DNA from 2 places in the Streptomyces sp. NPDC004065 genome. Region 1 is predicted to be linked to the other one. Evidence: predicted binding sites of a transcription regulator. Region 1 holds the regulator's gene; the other holds the start of a gene.
What was found. Region 1 encodes HrcA, which represses chaperone genes, less so after heat shock. Its sites were predicted from a motif close to TTNGCACTCNGNNNNNCNGAGTGCNAA; they were not measured.
Positions count from the first base shown of each region.

Region 2: a site for HrcA is predicted at 3,555-3,581, ahead of groL (chaperonin GroEL). Genes of this name have one in related genera too.

Region 1 covers NZ_JBJDQT010000039.1:39,091-46,714, reverse strand. The annotation lists gene ACI2LW_RS30760 (nitronate monooxygenase) at 1-616, opposite strand, end outside; gene dnaJ (molecular chaperone DnaJ) at 738-1,877, opposite strand; gene hrcA (heat-inducible transcriptional repressor HrcA) at 1,878-2,894, opposite strand; gene ACI2LW_RS30745 (MBL fold metallo-hydrolase) at 3,043-3,777, shown strand; gene ACI2LW_RS30740 (DUF3097 domain-containing protein) at 3,810-4,619, shown strand; gene hemW (radical SAM family heme chaperone HemW) at 5,603-6,835, opposite strand; gene ACI2LW_RS30730 (SpoIIE family protein phosphatase) at 7,201-7,624, opposite strand, start outside.
Region 2 covers NZ_JBJDQT010000006.1:128,191-135,814, forward strand. The annotation lists gene ACI2LW_RS10200 (glucosyl-3-phosphoglycerate synthase) at 1-867, opposite strand, end outside; SAM riboswitch class I at 1,001-1,175, shown strand; gene thrC (threonine synthase) at 1,193-2,479, shown strand; gene ACI2LW_RS10210 (MoaD/ThiS family protein) at 2,476-2,751, shown strand; gene ACI2LW_RS10215 (cold-shock protein) at 3,183-3,386, shown strand; gene groL (chaperonin GroEL) at 3,709-5,331, shown strand; gene ACI2LW_RS10225 (NADH:flavin oxidoreductase) at 5,603-6,736, shown strand; gene ACI2LW_RS10230 (hypothetical protein) at 6,780-7,358, opposite strand; gene ACI2LW_RS10235 (DinB family protein) at 7,450-7,624, opposite strand, start outside.

The DNA.
Region 1 (7,624 bases):
TCTCGCGGACCTGCGCGACGAGGGAGAGCAGGCCGGTGCCGCCGCAGGGGCCGTCCGGCGAGTCGCGGTGGCTGCCCTGGTGGCCGCCGGCCTCCAGGCCCTGGGCGATCACCGCGTCGGCGCCGGAGCGCTCCACGGCGAGCGCCTCCTCGGCGGTGGTCGCGGTGACCCAGACGAAGGTGCCGACGCGGTGCAGCGAGTCGACGACGTCACGGGTGGGGACGCCGAAGTGGAAGGAGACCAGCGGGACCGGGTCCTCGACGAGGACGGCGAGCTTGGCGTCGTAGCCGTCGTCGCGGCCGTGCTCGGGGTCGCCGAGCTCGGTGTCGTACCAGCCGGCCTCGCCGGCGAGCTGCTGGGCGTACAGGTCGACGCTGCCGGACTCGGCGTACTCCGGCTGCGGCACGAACACGTTGACGCCGAAGGGGCGGCCGGTCAGTCCGCGCAGCTGCTTGATCTCCTGGTACATGCCGTCGGCGGTCTTGTAACCGGCGGCGAGGAAGCCCAGCCCGCCGGCGTCGGACACCGCGGCGGCGAGCTGGGGCCCGCAGGCGCCGCCCGCCATCGGGGCCTGCACGATCGGGTGCTGGAGGAGATCGGTCACTGCGGAGGACATGACGGCATGGTGTCACGTCCGCCGGACCTGTCCGAACCGGCCCGGCCCCGGGCGGGGGCGGGCCGGGCCGGGGGCGGCCACGGCCCGCGCGGCCCGCCTCCCGGCGCCGCCGGGCGGCCGCTCAGCGGCCGTTGAACGCGTCCTTCAGCCGCGAGAACAGTCCCTGCTGCCCGGGCTGGAACTGCCCCTGGGGGCGCTCCTCGCCGCGCAGCTTGGCCAGCTCGCGCAGCAGCCTCTCCTGCTCCGGGTCCAGCTTGGTCGGGGTCTGCACCTCGACGTGGACGACGAGGTCGCCCCGGCCGCCGCCGCGCAGGTGGGTCACTCCCCGGCCGTGCAGCGGGATCGACTGGCCGGACTGGGTGCCCGGGCGGATGTCGACCTCCTCCAGGCCGTCCAGGGTCTCCAGCGGCACCTTGGTGCCGAGGGCCGCCGCCGTCATCGGGATGGTGACCGTGCAGTGCAGGTCGTCGCCGCGCCGCTGGAACGTCGCGTGCGGCAGCTCGTGGATCTCCACGTACAGGTCGCCGGCCGGGCCGCCGCCGGGGCCGACCTCGCCCTCGCCCGCGAGCTGGATGCGGGTGCCGTTGTCGACACCGGCCGGGATCTTCACGGTCAGCGTGCGGCGGGCGCGGATACGGCCGTCGCCGGCGCACTCGGGGCACGGGGTGGGCACCACCGTGCCGAAGCCCTGGCACTGCGGGCAGGGGCGGGAGGTCATGACCTGGCCCAGGAAGGACCGGGTGACCTGGGAGACCTCACCGCGGCCGCGGCACATGTCGCACGTCTGGGCGCTGGTGCCGGGCGCCGCGCCCTCGCCGTTGCAGGTGTTGCAGACGACGGCCGTGTCGACCTGGATGTCCTTCGTCGTGCCGAAGGCCGCCTCGTCCAGCTCGACCTCGAGCCGGATCATGGCGTCCTGGCCCCGGCGCGTGCGCGAACGCGGGCCGCGCTGGGAGGCCGTGCCGAAGAAGGCGTCCATGATGTCGGAGAAGTTGCCGAACGCCCCGGCCCCGAAGCCGCCCGCGCCGGCGCCGCCGCCGGCCTGCGACAGCGGGTCGCCGCCGAGGTCGTAGACCTGCTTCTTCTGCGGGTCCGACAACACCTCGTAGGCGGCGTTGATCTCCTTGAACCGCTCCTGCGTCTTGGGATCGGGGTTGACGTCCGGGTGCAGCTCGCGGGCGAGCCGCCGGAAGGCCTTCTTGATCTCATCCTGCGACGCGTCGCGGCGCACGCCGAGAACGGCGTAGTAATCCGTGGCCACTTACGACTCCGCCAGGATCTGTCCGACGTACCGTGCCACTGCGCGTACCGCTCCCATCGTTCCCGGGTAATCCATGCGGGTCGGTCCGACCACGCCGAGCTTGGCCACTGCCTCGCCGCCCGAACCGTAGCCCACCGACACGATGGACGTGGAGTTGAGTCCTTCGTGGGCGTTCTCGTGACCGATGCGCACGGTCATGCCCGGATCCTGCGTCTCGCCGAGCAGCTTCAGCAGCACGACCTGCTCCTCCAGCGCCTCCAGCACGGGCCGGATGGTGAGCGGGAAGTCGTGCCCGAAGCGGGTGAGATTGGCGGTGCCGCCGATCATCAGCCGCTCCTCGTTCTCCTCCACCAGGGTCTCCAGCAGGGTGGACAGCACCGCCGAGACCGTGCCGCGGTCCTCCGCGTCGAAGGCCTCGGGCAGATCCTCCACCAGCGTCGGCACGTCCGCGAAGCGGCGGCCGGCGATCCGGCTGTTCAGCCGCGCCCGCAGATCCGCGAGCGAGTTCTCGCCGAACGGGGCCGGGCAGTCGACCATCCGCTGCTCGACCCGGCCGGTGTCCGTGATCAGCACGAGCATCACGCGGGCGGGCGCCAGCGACAGCAGCTCCACGTGCCGCACGGTGGAACGGGTCAGCGAGGGGTACTGCACCACGGCGACCTGCCGGGTCAGCTGGGCCAGCAGCCTGACCGTGCGGGCCACCACGTCGTCCAGGTCGACCGCGCCGTCGAGGAAGTTCTGGATGGCCCGGCGCTCCGGCGCGGTCATCGGCTTGACCCCGGCGAGCTTGTCGACGAACAGCCGGTAGCCCTTGTCGGTGGGGATACGGCCCGCGCTGGTGTGCGGCTGGGCGATGTAGCCCTCCTCCTCGAGGGCCGCCATGTCGTTGCGGACGGTGGCCGGGGAGACGCCCAGGTTGTGCCGCTCGGTGAGGGCCTTGGAGCCCACCGGCTCCTCGGTGCCGACGTAGTCCTGGACGATGGCGCGCAGCACCTGAAGCCTTCGCTCGCTGAGCATCGCGCGCACCTCCAGAGTGGTCCCTCGGCTCCGGCCTGGCACTCGGCGCATTCGAGTGCCAGCTCTGTCGCGCCCAGTGTACGGCGGTCGGGTACGCACCGGGCAAGGCCGGTCCCGCCACGGTCCGGTCACCGTTTAGCGTCCCGGTATGACGGTGACTTGGGAAGAGCTGGGCTGGGAGCGGCTGGCGCACGGGGCCGGCCGGGTCCGGCTGCCGGTGTGGGACTGCACGGTGGGGCTGGTCCTCGGGGCGGACCGGGCGCTGTTCGTGGACGCGGGGTCGCACCGTGCGGAGGGCGCGCGGTTGCGTGCGCGGGCGCGGGCGCTCACCGGTGACCGTGTGACACTTCTCGCGCTCACCCACCCCCACTTCGACCACGTCCTCGGTGCGGGAGAGTTCGTGGACGCGCGGATCCACGCCGCCGAGGGGATGTCCGCCGTGCTCGGCGACGAGCGGGGGCGGGCGGAACTGCGCGCGGACGCGGTGCGCCACGGACTGGACCCCCGGGCGGCGGACGAGGCGGTGGCGGCCCTGCCCCGCCGTGCCGGACGTGAGGTGCACGACGTGCTGGGGATCGCTCTGGGCGGCGGCCGGGAGGTGCTGCTGGTGAACGCGGGCCCCGGCCACACCGCGCACGACCTCGCGGTGGTGGTGCCGGGCGAGCCGGCCGTGGTGTTCTGCGGCGACCTGGTGGAGGAGTCCGGCGAGCCCCAGGCGGGCCCGGACGCGGTGCCGTCCCGGTGGCCGGCCGCGCTGGACCGGCTGCTGGCGCTGGGCGGCGAGGACGCGCTGTACGTCCCCGGTCACGGAGCGGTGGTCGACGCGGCCTTCGTCCGTGCGCAACGCGACACGCTGGCGGCCCGCTGCGGCGTGTCGGACTGATCGCGCGCGGCGTTCTGCTTATCGTCACCCGAATGCGGCAGTACTCACCGGACCTGACCCCGCCCTGGAAGAAGCGGCAGCCCGTGCCGGAGGTGGCGGCGGAGCCCGGGCTCGTGGTCGAGGAGCCGGGCACCGGTTTCTGCGGGGCGGTGATCCGCTGCGAGGCGGGCACGGTGACCCTGGAGGACCGCTTCGGCAAGCACCGGGTGTTCCCGCTCCAGCCGCGCGGCTTCCTGCTGGAGGGCAGGGCGGTGACCCTGGTCAGGCCGCCGGCGGGTCCGGCGCGTCCCACCCGTACGGCGTCCGGGTCGGTGGCCGTCTCCGGCGCGCGCGCACGGGTGGCCCGCGCCGGGCGCATCTACGTGGAGGGCCGGCACGACGCCGAGCTCGTCGAGAAGGTGTGGGGCGACGACCTTCGCGTCGAGGGCGTGGTGGTGGAGTACCTGGAGGGCGTGGACGGCCTGCCGTCGATCGTCGCGGAGTTCGCCCCGGGCCCGGACGCCCGCCTCGGCGTCCTGGTGGACCACCTGGTCCCGGGCACCAAGGAGTGGCGCATCGCCGAGTCGGTCACCAGCGAGCACGCCCTGGTGGTCGGCCACCCGTACATCGACGTGTGGGAGGCCGTGAAGCCGTCGGCGCTCGGCATCGCGGCCTGGCCCCGCGTCCCGCGCGGCCAGGACTGGAAGACGGGCGTGTGCCGGGCCCTGGGCTGGCCGGAGAACACCGGCGCGGCCTGGCAGCGCATCCTGTCCCGGGTGCGCTCGTACAAGGACCTGGAGCCGGAGCTGCTGGGACGCGTGGAGGAACTGATCGACTTCGTGACGGCGCCGACGGCGCCGTAGGGCGGGCCGGGGGCCCGTTCGGGCCGGCGACGGCACAGGGCGGGCCGGGGGCCCGTTCGGGCCGGCGACGGCACAGGGCGGGCCGGGGGCCCGTTCGGGCCCTGGGGCCCCCAGGCCCACCGCTCGGGGGCCCAAGGGTTCCGCCCCGCCGCTCCGGGCCACGGGGGTTCCGCCCCACCACGCTGCGGGCGGCGGGGGTCCGCCCTGCCGCGACGCGGGGCCGCGCGGGGGCCCACCCTGCCGCACTCCGGACCACGCGGGGCCCGCCCCACCGGACTCCGGGCCACAGGCAGCCCGCCCCACTGCAACTCCGGGCCACGGCCGCCCGCCCCGCCGCGCGGCGGCGGAGGGGGTCGCCCCACCGGGCTCCGGGCGGCGCGGGGGCCCGCCCGACCGCAGCTCCGGGCCACGGGGCCCGCCCTGCCGCGACGCCGGGCTACGCGGGGTGCCGCCCCACCGCACTCCGGGCCACAGGCAGCCCGCGCCACTGCAACGCCGGACCACAGGGCCCGCCCCGCCGCACTCCGGGTCGCGGGGCCCGCCCTGCCGCGACGCCGGGCCGCCAGAGGCGCGCCCCGCTGCGACTCGGGGCCACGGGGGCCCGCCCCGCCGCGCTGCGGGCGGCGGGGGTCGCCCCACCGGACTCCGGGCCGCGAGGGGCCGTCCTGCCGCGGCTGCGGTGCACGGAGGTCCGCCCCACCGGACACCGGGCCACAGACAGCCCGCCCCACTGCAACGCCGGGCCACAGGGCCCGCCCCGCCGCACTGCAGGCAACGAGGATCGTCCCGCCAGACTCCGGGCGGCGCGGGGGCCCGCCCCGCCGCACTCTCCGGGCCGCGGGGGCCCGCCCTGCCGGCGACGCCGGGCTACGCGGGGTGCCGCCCCGCCGCGCTGCGGGCCGCCGGTGAAGGGTCGCCGACCCGGCCCTCGCCGAGTGCCGGGGCGCCGGGGCGCCGGGGCGCCGGGGCGCCGGGGCGCCGGGTCAGTCGACCAGGTCCCGTACCACCGCGTCCGCCAGCAGCCGGCCGCGCAGGGTCAGTACGGCGTGCCCCTTCTCGTACGGTTCCTGTTCCAGCAGGCCGTCGGAGAGTGCGCGGCGGGAGGCGGACAGGCCGGCCGGGCGCAGCACGTCCAGCGGGACGCCCTCGCGCAGCCGCAGCTCCAGCAGGACGCGTTCCACCCGGCGGTCCTCCTCCGTGAGCACCTCCCGCCCGGCCCCGGGCGAGCGGCCCGCCGCCAGCGCCGCCGCGTACGCCCCCGGGTGCTTGACGTTCCACCAGCGCACACCGCCCACATGGCTGTGCGCTCCGGGGCCCGCGCCCCACCAGTCCGCGCCCCGCCAGTACAGCTCGTTGTGCAGGCAGCGCGCCGCCTCCGAGGTCGCCCAGTTGGAGACCTCGTACCACTCCAGGCCCGCCGCGGACAGCGTCTCCTCGGCGATCAGATAGCGGTCGGCGTGCACGTCGTCGTCCGTCATGGGGATCTCCCCCCGGCGGATGCGCCGGGCGAGCTGCGTGCCCTCCTCGACGATCAGCGCGTAGGCGGAGACGTGGTCGGGCCCGGCGCCCAGCGCCGCGTCCAGCGAGGCGCGCCAGTCGTCGTCGGACTCGCCGGGGGTGCCGTAGATCAGGTCCAGGTTGACGTGGTCGAACCCGGCCCCGCGGGCCTCGGCCACACACGCCTCGGGGCGTCCCGGCGTGTGGGTGCGGTCGAGGATCCGCAGAACGTGCCGGCGGGCGCTCTGCATGCCGAAGGAGATCCGGTTGAAGCCGCCCTCGCGCAGCGTCTCCAGATAGGCCGGGCCGACCGACTCCGGGTTGGCCTCGGTGGTGACCTCCGCGTCGGGCGCGAGCCCGAACTCGTCGCGGATCGCCCCCAGCATCCGTACCAGGTCGTCGGCGGCGAGCAGGGTGGGCGTACCGCCGCCGACGAACACGGTGCGCACCTCGCGCGGGTCGTCGCCGAGGACCTTGCGGGCGAGGCGGATCTCGTCGGTGAGCGTCGCGGCGTAGTTGTCGCGGGAGGCCAGGACCCCGCCGCTGCCGCGCAGCTCGGTGGCGGTGTAGGTGTTGAAGTCGCAGTAGCCGCAGCGGGTCGCGCAGTAGGGGACGTGCAGGTAGAACCCGAGGGGCCGCCCGGGTGCCCCGGCGAGCGCCTGCGCGGGCAGTGCGCCGTCGTCGGGGACGGGCTCGCCGTCGGGAAGTGCGGAAGGCATGCCCTCCATTGTCCAGCACCGGCGCAGGAGCCCGCGCGGACGGCCGTCCGGCCGGGCGGCTTGCGGCAGGCGGCCGGGCGACCGGGGACGGTCAGACGACCGGGGCGGCAGGCGGCAGGCGGCAGGGAAGCCGCGCGGCCGGCCGGCGCGGGCGCCGCCGTGCGGGCGCGCGGGTCGCTGCGAGCCGTGCGGTCGCCACGGCCGTGGCGGCACCGCGGGCCGTGCGGCGCGCTGAGGGCCGTACGGCGCGCTGAGAGCCGTACGGCCGCCGTCGCACCGTACGGCCGCCGCGCGCCGTACGGCACCGCAGACCGCCGTCGCACCGTACGGCCGCCGCGCGCCGTACGGCACCGCAGACCGTGCGGTCACTCCGCCTGCAGTACCAGCAGCGCCAGGTCGTCCTGGGGCGGCCCGTCGCCGAACTCGTGCACCAGGTGGCGGATGCGGTCGGCTATCAGGTCCGCGTCGAGTCCGGTGCATCCGGCGAGCACCTCGGCGAGCCCGTCGCCGTCGTCGAACTGGCGGGAGCCCGAGCGCCGCTCGGTGACCCCGTCGGTGACGCACAGCAGGGTGTCGCCGGCGTGCAGCTCGAAGCTCTCGCAGGTGTACGTCTCGTCCTCGATCACCCCGAGCAGGGTCTGCGGCCGGGCGACCGGGTGCACCTCGCCGGTGCGCGCGAGGACCAGCGGCAGCGGATGCCCGGCGCAGGCCAGGGTGCAGCGGACGCCGCCGTCGAAGGGCGCGAGTTCGCCGTACAGCAGGGAGAGGAAGCGGGTCTGGGGGCCGTCG
Region 2 (7,624 bases), on a different contig from region 1:
CGGCTCGAAGCCGTCCTCGCCGCGCTCGAACTGGGTGAGGGAGGGCCGGACCAGATGGCCCCGGGCCAGCCGCAGCTGGGCGGTGCGGTAGATCGCGGCGGCCATCCGGCCCAGCGCCTGCCCGTCCTGGTGCCGGTGCCTGCGCACGCCCACGTCGACCTGCGCGAGGGCGTCCAGGCCGACCAGGTGCAGGGCGTCCACCAGCATGCCCAGCTCCACGCCGTAGCCGACCGGGAACGGCAGCTGTTCCAGCAGCGAGCGGCGGGCCGCGTACTCGCCGCCGAGCGGCTGCACGAAGCCGGCCAGCTGCGGCCAGTGCATGTTCAGCAGCGGGCGCGCCATCAGCTCGGTGACCCGGCCGCCCTGCCCGGCGGCGCCGCCCAGCGGCCGGTCGTACATGGCCTTGACCAGATGCACGTCCGGCTCGGTGAGCAGCGGGCCGACGATGCCGGTGACGAAGTCGGAGGAGAACTCCCGCAGGTCGGCGTCGACGAAGCAGACGACGTCCCCGCGGGTCACCAGCAGGGAGCGCCACAGCACCTCGCCCTTGCCGCGCACCGTGGGGATGCGCGGGAGGATCGCGTCGCGGTGCACGACCCGGGCGCCCGCGGCGGCGGCCACCTGGGAGGTGCGGTCGGTGGAGCCGGAGTCGACCACGACGATCTCGTCGACCAGCGGCACCTGCTCCACCAGGTCGCGGCGGATCACGGCGACGATGTCGCCGACCGTGTCCTGCTCGTTGAGGGCGGGCAGCACCACGGAGACCGACTGACCGGTGCGCTGCTTTGCGGCCAGGACGCGGTGCAGCGGACGATCGGTCACGGACCAGGAGCGGGTGGCCAGCCAGCGCTCGACTTCTTCCAGCACGGTCAGCGGCTCCTCACTGTTGTCTCGCGGTTCGGACGACTATCTCAACTGTCCTGGCCTTCGGTTACAGTCTTGAACAACGCGGATGACCATCGCATGTCGGGGGTCGTCCCCGCGTCACACAACCGCATACAGCTCATCCAGAGGGGCAGAGGGACACGGCCCGATGAAGCCCCGGCAACCCTCCAGCCGGTTCTCGTGGACCGCCGTCGGCCGTCAGGCCGGTGCCGGCCCTCACCGCGGGGCTCCCGGCTAGGGAAGGTGCCAAATCCGTCTCACGGCGAAGCGCGCCGTGAGGAAGATGAGGAGAAAGGGCCTCGCCTCCATGGCTGTGCAGACCGTTGCAAGCAGCACCGACTCCACCGTAGACCTCGGCCCCGCCGCCGCGCTCAGCTGTCGCGAGTGCGGCCACCGGGTGCCCCTCGGGCCGGTCTTCGCGTGCGAGGAGTGTTTCGGCCCGCTGGAGATCGCCTACGACTTCTCCGGCTACGACGCCGAGGAGCTGCGCAAGCGCATCGAGGCGGGCCCCGCGAACATCTGGCGCTACGCGCCGCTGCTGCCCGTCCCCGCCGACGTGGCCGGCAAGCCCAACCTCAACCCCGGCTGGACCGCGCTCGTCCGGGCCGACAACCTCGCCCGCGAACTCGGCGTCGGCGCGGGCAAGCTGTTCGTCAAGGACGACTCCGGCAACCCGACGCACTCCTTCAAGGACCGTGTGGTCGCCCAGGCGCTGGAGGCGGCGCGCGCGTTCGGCTTCACCACCCTGTCCTGCTCCTCCACCGGCAACCTGGCCGGCGCCGTGGGCGCCGCCGCCGCCCGCGCCGGCTTCCGCTCCTGTGTGTTCATCCCGCACGACCTGGAGCAGGGCAAGGTCGTCATGGCCGCGATCTATGGTGGCGAGCTCGTCGGCATCGAGGGCAACTACGACGACGTGAACCGTTTCTGCTCCGAGCTGATCGGCGACCCGGCCGGCGAGGGCTGGGGTTTCGTCAACGTCAACCTGCGGCCGTACTACGCCGAGGGCTCCAAGACGCTGGCGTACGAGGTCTGCGAGCAGCTCGGCTGGCGGCTGCCGGACCAGATCGTCGTCCCGATCGCCTCCGGCTCGCAGCTGACCAAGGTCGACAAGGGCCTGCAGGAGCTGATCCGGCTGGGACTGGTCGAGGACCGGCCGTACAAGATCTTCGGCGCCCAGGCCAAGGGCTGCTCGCCGGTGTCCACCGCCTTCAAGGCCGGGCACGACGTGGTCCGCCCGCAGAAGCCCGACACCATCGCCAAGTCCCTCGCCATCGGCAACCCGGCCGACGGCCCCTACGTCCTGGACATCGCCCGCCGCACCGGCGGGGCGGTGGAGGACGTGACGGACGAGCAGGTCGTCGACGCGATCAAGCTGCTGGCGCGCACCGAGGGCATCTTCGCGGAGACGGCGGGCGGTGTGACGGTCGGCGTGACCAAGAAGCTGATCGAGGACGGGCTGCTCGACCCGGAGAAGACCACCGTCGTCCTGAACACCGGCGACGGCCTGAAGACGCTGGACGCGGTGGCCGGCACCGGCCTGACCGCCACGATCCGCCCCACCCTGGACTCCTTCCGAGAGGCTGGCCTCGCATGAGCGTGACCGTTCGCATCCCGACCATCCTGCGCACCTACACGGGCGGCCTGGCCGAGGTGAGCGCCGAGGGCGCGACCCTCGCCGAGGTGATCTCCGACCTGGAGAAGAACCACACCGGCATCGCCGCGCGCGTCCTGGACGACCAGGGCCGGCTGCGCCGCTTCGTCAACGTCTACGTCAACGACGACGACGTGCGCTTCGAGCAGGGACTGGAGACGGCCACCCCGGACGGCGCGGGCGTGTCCATCATTCCGGCGGTCGCCGGCGGCTGATCATTACCGACGGTAATGCCCGTCACCCGGAGTTCACACGCATGGCCCCCTCCGTGAGAGAAGCGGAGGGGGCCATTCTGTGTGATTGAGCGCGGTAGAGTTGGGGAACACGCTCGCGATCTCCGGATCGTGGGCCATGAATTCCTGCCGCGGGCCCGATGAGAAGTAGCCAAAGTGCGTGGCCTTTCCGCGGCATTTATCTGGTTTTGTGGGGCCCGACTTGCCCCGAATTCGGGTGAATTATCGCCATATTCCGGACCGGCGTCGTCCAGATTTCTCGTCCGATTGACCTGTTGCAGACGGCAGTTGGACAGATACATTCAGCCGCGGTCGACGCGTTCCGGCGCACGCCCCCGTCCACGGGGGGTGAGGTCTGACCCGGGTCCGCGAAGTGTGGATCTGTGCAAGGGCCAGTAATAGGGGAGTTAGGCATGGCTCAGGGCACCGTCAAGTGGTTCAACGCGGAGAAGGGGTACGGCTTCATCGCGGTCGACGGTGGTGCGGACGTCTTCGTCCACTACAGCGCGATCCAGATGGACGGCTACCGCACGCTGGAAGAGGGCCAGCGGGTCGAGTTCGAGATCTCGCAGGGCCAGAAGGGCCCGCAGGCCGACATGGTCCGCGTCACGGCCTGAACCGCGCGACCACCGCAAGCGATCTTCTTCGTCCGAGGGGCCCGCACTCCGGCAGGGGTGCGGGCCCCTCGGCGTGCGCGGGCGTGCGCGTGTTCGCGGGCGGCTGAGCATCGCGGCGTACCCCTGGGGGCGCTTGCACTCTCAGGGGTCGAGTGCTAATCATTGGCGTTAGCACTCTGAAGGTGAGAGTGACAGCGAAGGACCGGGTCGGTGAGGCCCGCTGGCCGGGTGGGGCAAGGAACCACGAGGCCGGCGAGCCGTCCGTCGCGGGCGCGGGCGCGGTCCGAAGGAATCACCCCCAGTCCTGGAGGGACCACTTCACATGGCCAAGATCATCGCGTTCGACGAGGAGGCGCGGCGCGGCCTCGAGCGCGGCATGAACCAGCTCGCGGACGCCGTCAAGGTGACCCTCGGCCCCAAGGGCCGCAACGTCGTCCTCGAGAAGAAGTGGGGCGCCCCCACGATCACCAACGACGGTGTCTCCATCGCCAAGGAGATCGAGCTCGAGGACCCGTACGAGAAGATCGGCGCCGAGCTGGTCAAGGAAGTCGCCAAGAAGACGGACGACGTCGCCGGTGACGGTACGACCACCGCGACCGTCCTCGCCCAGGCGCTGGTCCGCGAGGGCCTGCGCAACGTGGCCGCCGGTGCCAACCCGATGGCTCTGAAGCGCGGTATCGAGAAGGCCGTCGAGGCCGTCTCCGCCGCCCTGCTCGACCAGGCCAAGGAGGTCGAGACCAAGGAGCAGATCGCCTCCACCGCCTCCATCTCCGCCGCCGACACCCAGATCGGCGAGCTCATCGCCGAGGCGATGGACAAGGTCGGCAAGGAAGGCGTCATCACCGTCGAGGAGTCGCAGACCTTCGGCCTGGAGCTCGAGCTCACCGAGGGCATGCGCTTCGACAAGGGCTACATCTCCGCCTACTTCGCGACCGACATGGAGCGCATGGAGGCGGTGCTCGAGGACCCGTACATCCTCATCGCCAACTCCAAGATCTCCTCGGTCAAGGACCTGCTCCCGCTGCTGGAGAAGGTCATGCAGTCGGGCAAGCCGCTGCTGATCATCGCCGAGGACGTCGAGGGCGAGGCCCTGTCGACCCTGGTCGTCAACAAGATCCGCGGCACCTTCAAGTCCGTCGCGGTCAAGGCCCCCGGCTTCGGCGACCGCCGCAAGGCGATGCTGAACGACATCGCCATCCTCACGGGCGGCGAGGTCATCTCCGAGGAGGTCGGCCTCAAGCTGGAGAACACGACCCTGGACCTCCTGGGCCGTGCCCGCAAGGTCGTCATCACCAAGGACGAGACCACCATCGTCGACGGCGCCGGCTCCACCGAGCAGGTGCAGGGCCGCGTGAACCAGATCCGCGCCGAGATCGAGAACAGCGACTCCGACTACGACCGCGAGAAGCTGCAGGAGCGCCTGGCGAAGCTCGCCGGCGGTGTCGCGGTCATCAAGGCCGGCGCCGCCACCGAGGTGGAGCTCAAGGAGCGCAAGCACCGCATCGAGGACGCCGTGCGCAACGCCAAGGCGGCCGTCGAGGAGGGCATCGTCGCCGGTGGTGGCGTGGCCCTGCTCCAGGCCTCCCAGGTGTTCGAGAAGCTGGAGCTCGAGGGTGACGAGGCGACCGGCGCCCAGGCCGTGAAGCTCGCGCTCGAGGCCCCGCTGAAGCAGATCGCCGTCAACGCCGGCCTCGAGGGCGGCGTCGTGGTGGAGAAGGTCCGCAACCTCACCCCGGGCCACGGTCTGAACGCCGCGACCGGCGAGTACGTCGACCTGGTCGCCGAGGGCATCATCGACCCGGCGAAGGTGACCCGTTCCGCGCTGCAGAACGCCGCCTCCATCGCCGCGCTGTTCCTCACCACCGAGGCCGTCATCGCCGACAAGCCGGAGAAGGCCGCGGCCCCGGCCGGCGGCGGCATGCCGGGCGGTGACATGGACTTCTGATCCTCCGGGGGGGCTTCCCCCTCAGGATCGGACCCGTCCGTCGCACACCGAGGGCGGCACTCCCTGTTCACACAGGGGGTGCCGCCCTCGGCCGTTCCGGGGCGCCCGCGACCGGCGTGTGCCGGGACCCGTGTGCTGCGACCGGCGTGTTGGGACCGGTGTGCGGGGACCGGCGTGGCGCACCGCACAGCCGGGGGCTGTGGGCAGTTCATGCGCGTGCACATACCATGTGGTATCCCACCGTCCCGTGTCCGCGAGGAGACCCCCCACCGTGACCGTCACCGCCTCCGCGTCCGCCTCCCGTGCGGCGCGCGTCCTGTCCCGCCCCGTCACGCTGAACGGCCTGACCGTGCCCAACCGGATCGTGATGGCGCCGATGACGCGCATGTTCTCGCCGGGCGGCGTCCCGGGCGAGGACGTGCTGTCGTACTACGCCCGCCGGGCCGCCGCCGGCGTCGGGCTGATCGTCACCGAGGGCACCTACGTGGGGCACGACTCGGCCGGTGAGAGCAGCCGGGTGCCGCGGTTCCACGGCGAGGAGCAGCTCGCCGGCTGGGCACGGGTGGCCGCGGCCGTGCACGCGGCGGGCGGCACGATCGTGCCCCAGCTCTGGCACATCGGGATGGTCCGCAGGCCGGGCCGGCCGCCGTTCGCGGACGCGGAACCGGTCGGCCCCTCCGGGCTGCGCATCGGCGAGAGCGAGCCGACCGGCAGGGCGATGACGCGGCGGGACGTGGACGACGTCGTCGCCGCCTTCGCCGAGGCGGCCGCGGCGGCCGAGCGCATCGGCTTCGACGGTGTCGAACTGCACGGCGCCCACGGCTACTTGATCGACCAGTTCCTGTGGGCGGGCACCAACCGCCGTACCGACGCCTACGGCGGCGACCCGGTGGCCCGTACGAGGTTCGCGGCGGAGATCGTGGCCGCGGTACGGGAGGCCGTGTCGCCGGAGTTCCCCGTCATCTTCCGCTACTCGCAGTGGAAGCAGGAGGCCTACGACGCCCGGCTCGCCGAGAGCCCGCAGGAACTGGAGGCGATCCTCACCCCGCTCGCGGCGGCCGGTGTCGACGTCTTCCACGCCTCCACCCGCCGTTACTGGCTCCCCGAGTTCGACGGCTCGGACCTCAACCTCGCGGGCTGGACGAAGAAACTGACGGGCAAGCAGGTCATCACCGTCGGCTCGGTGGGCCTGGACGGGGGCGACTTCATCAAGGCGTTCCAGGGGGAGGGCGCCGCGCTCGGCAGCCTGGACAACCTGCTGGACCGCATGGAGCGCGACGAGTTCGACATGGTGGCCGTCGGCCGCGCGCTGCTCCAGGACCCCGAGTGGGCGGCGAAGGTGCTCGGCGACCGCTTCGACGAGCTGAAGCCGTACGACGCCGCGTCGCTGGGGTCGCTGAGCTGACCGCCGCCCGCGGGCAGGCCCGGCGAGGCGGCGGCGGGCCGCCCTACGGCTGCCCCATCGGCTCGATGTCCACCCGCACGGGCGTGCCCCACAGCCGTACGACCTCGTAGTCGGTGAACTCGTGCACGAGCCGGTAGGCCATCGCCGCGCGGGGCGCACGCCGCTGCGCGTTGATGAACAGCTCGGCCTCGCGCCGGTCCCGGCGCGGGGTCCCGCACAGCTGCCACTCGCGGCCGTTCCACAGCTCCGGCAGCCAGCGCTGCTGGGGCTGCGGACGGTCCTCGCGGACGCCGTAGCGGGAGGGCGCGCCCTCGCCGGACGCGGGCGTAGGGGAGGGGCGGGGGCCGCCGTCGTACCGCGCGCGGCGGGCGGCGCGGCGCCGGGTCTCGCACAGCAGGCACAGATCGGGCGCGTCCTCGTCGACCGGCCCGCCCGGATGCTCGGCGCACCGGGTGGCGGGCCGCTCCTGGGAGACGCTGTCCTCCAGCAGGTCCAGGGCCCGCTTCAGATCCGCCTTGACCTCGTGCAGCCGGGCGTCCGGGGTGTCGGTGGTCAGCTCCTCGCCGTGCTCCCCGATCACCCGCAGGGCCCGCCCGAGAGCGGTGAGCTGTGCGTGGTTCATACCGCCCAGCCTCGCACACCCCACCGACACCACCACGGCGCCCGCGGCCCCGGCCGGGACCGGCCTGCGGCCGGGGCGGGGCCCGGGCCGGTCAGCCCATGCTCTTCGCGCCGTCCAGGGACTCGCGGATGATGTCGGCGTGGCCGGCGTGCTGGGCGGTCTCGGCGACGATGTGCAGCAGCACCCGGCGGGCCGACCAGCGTGCCCCGGGCTCGAACCACGGTGCCTTGGGCAGCGGGTGGTCGGCGTCCAGGTCGGGCAGCGAC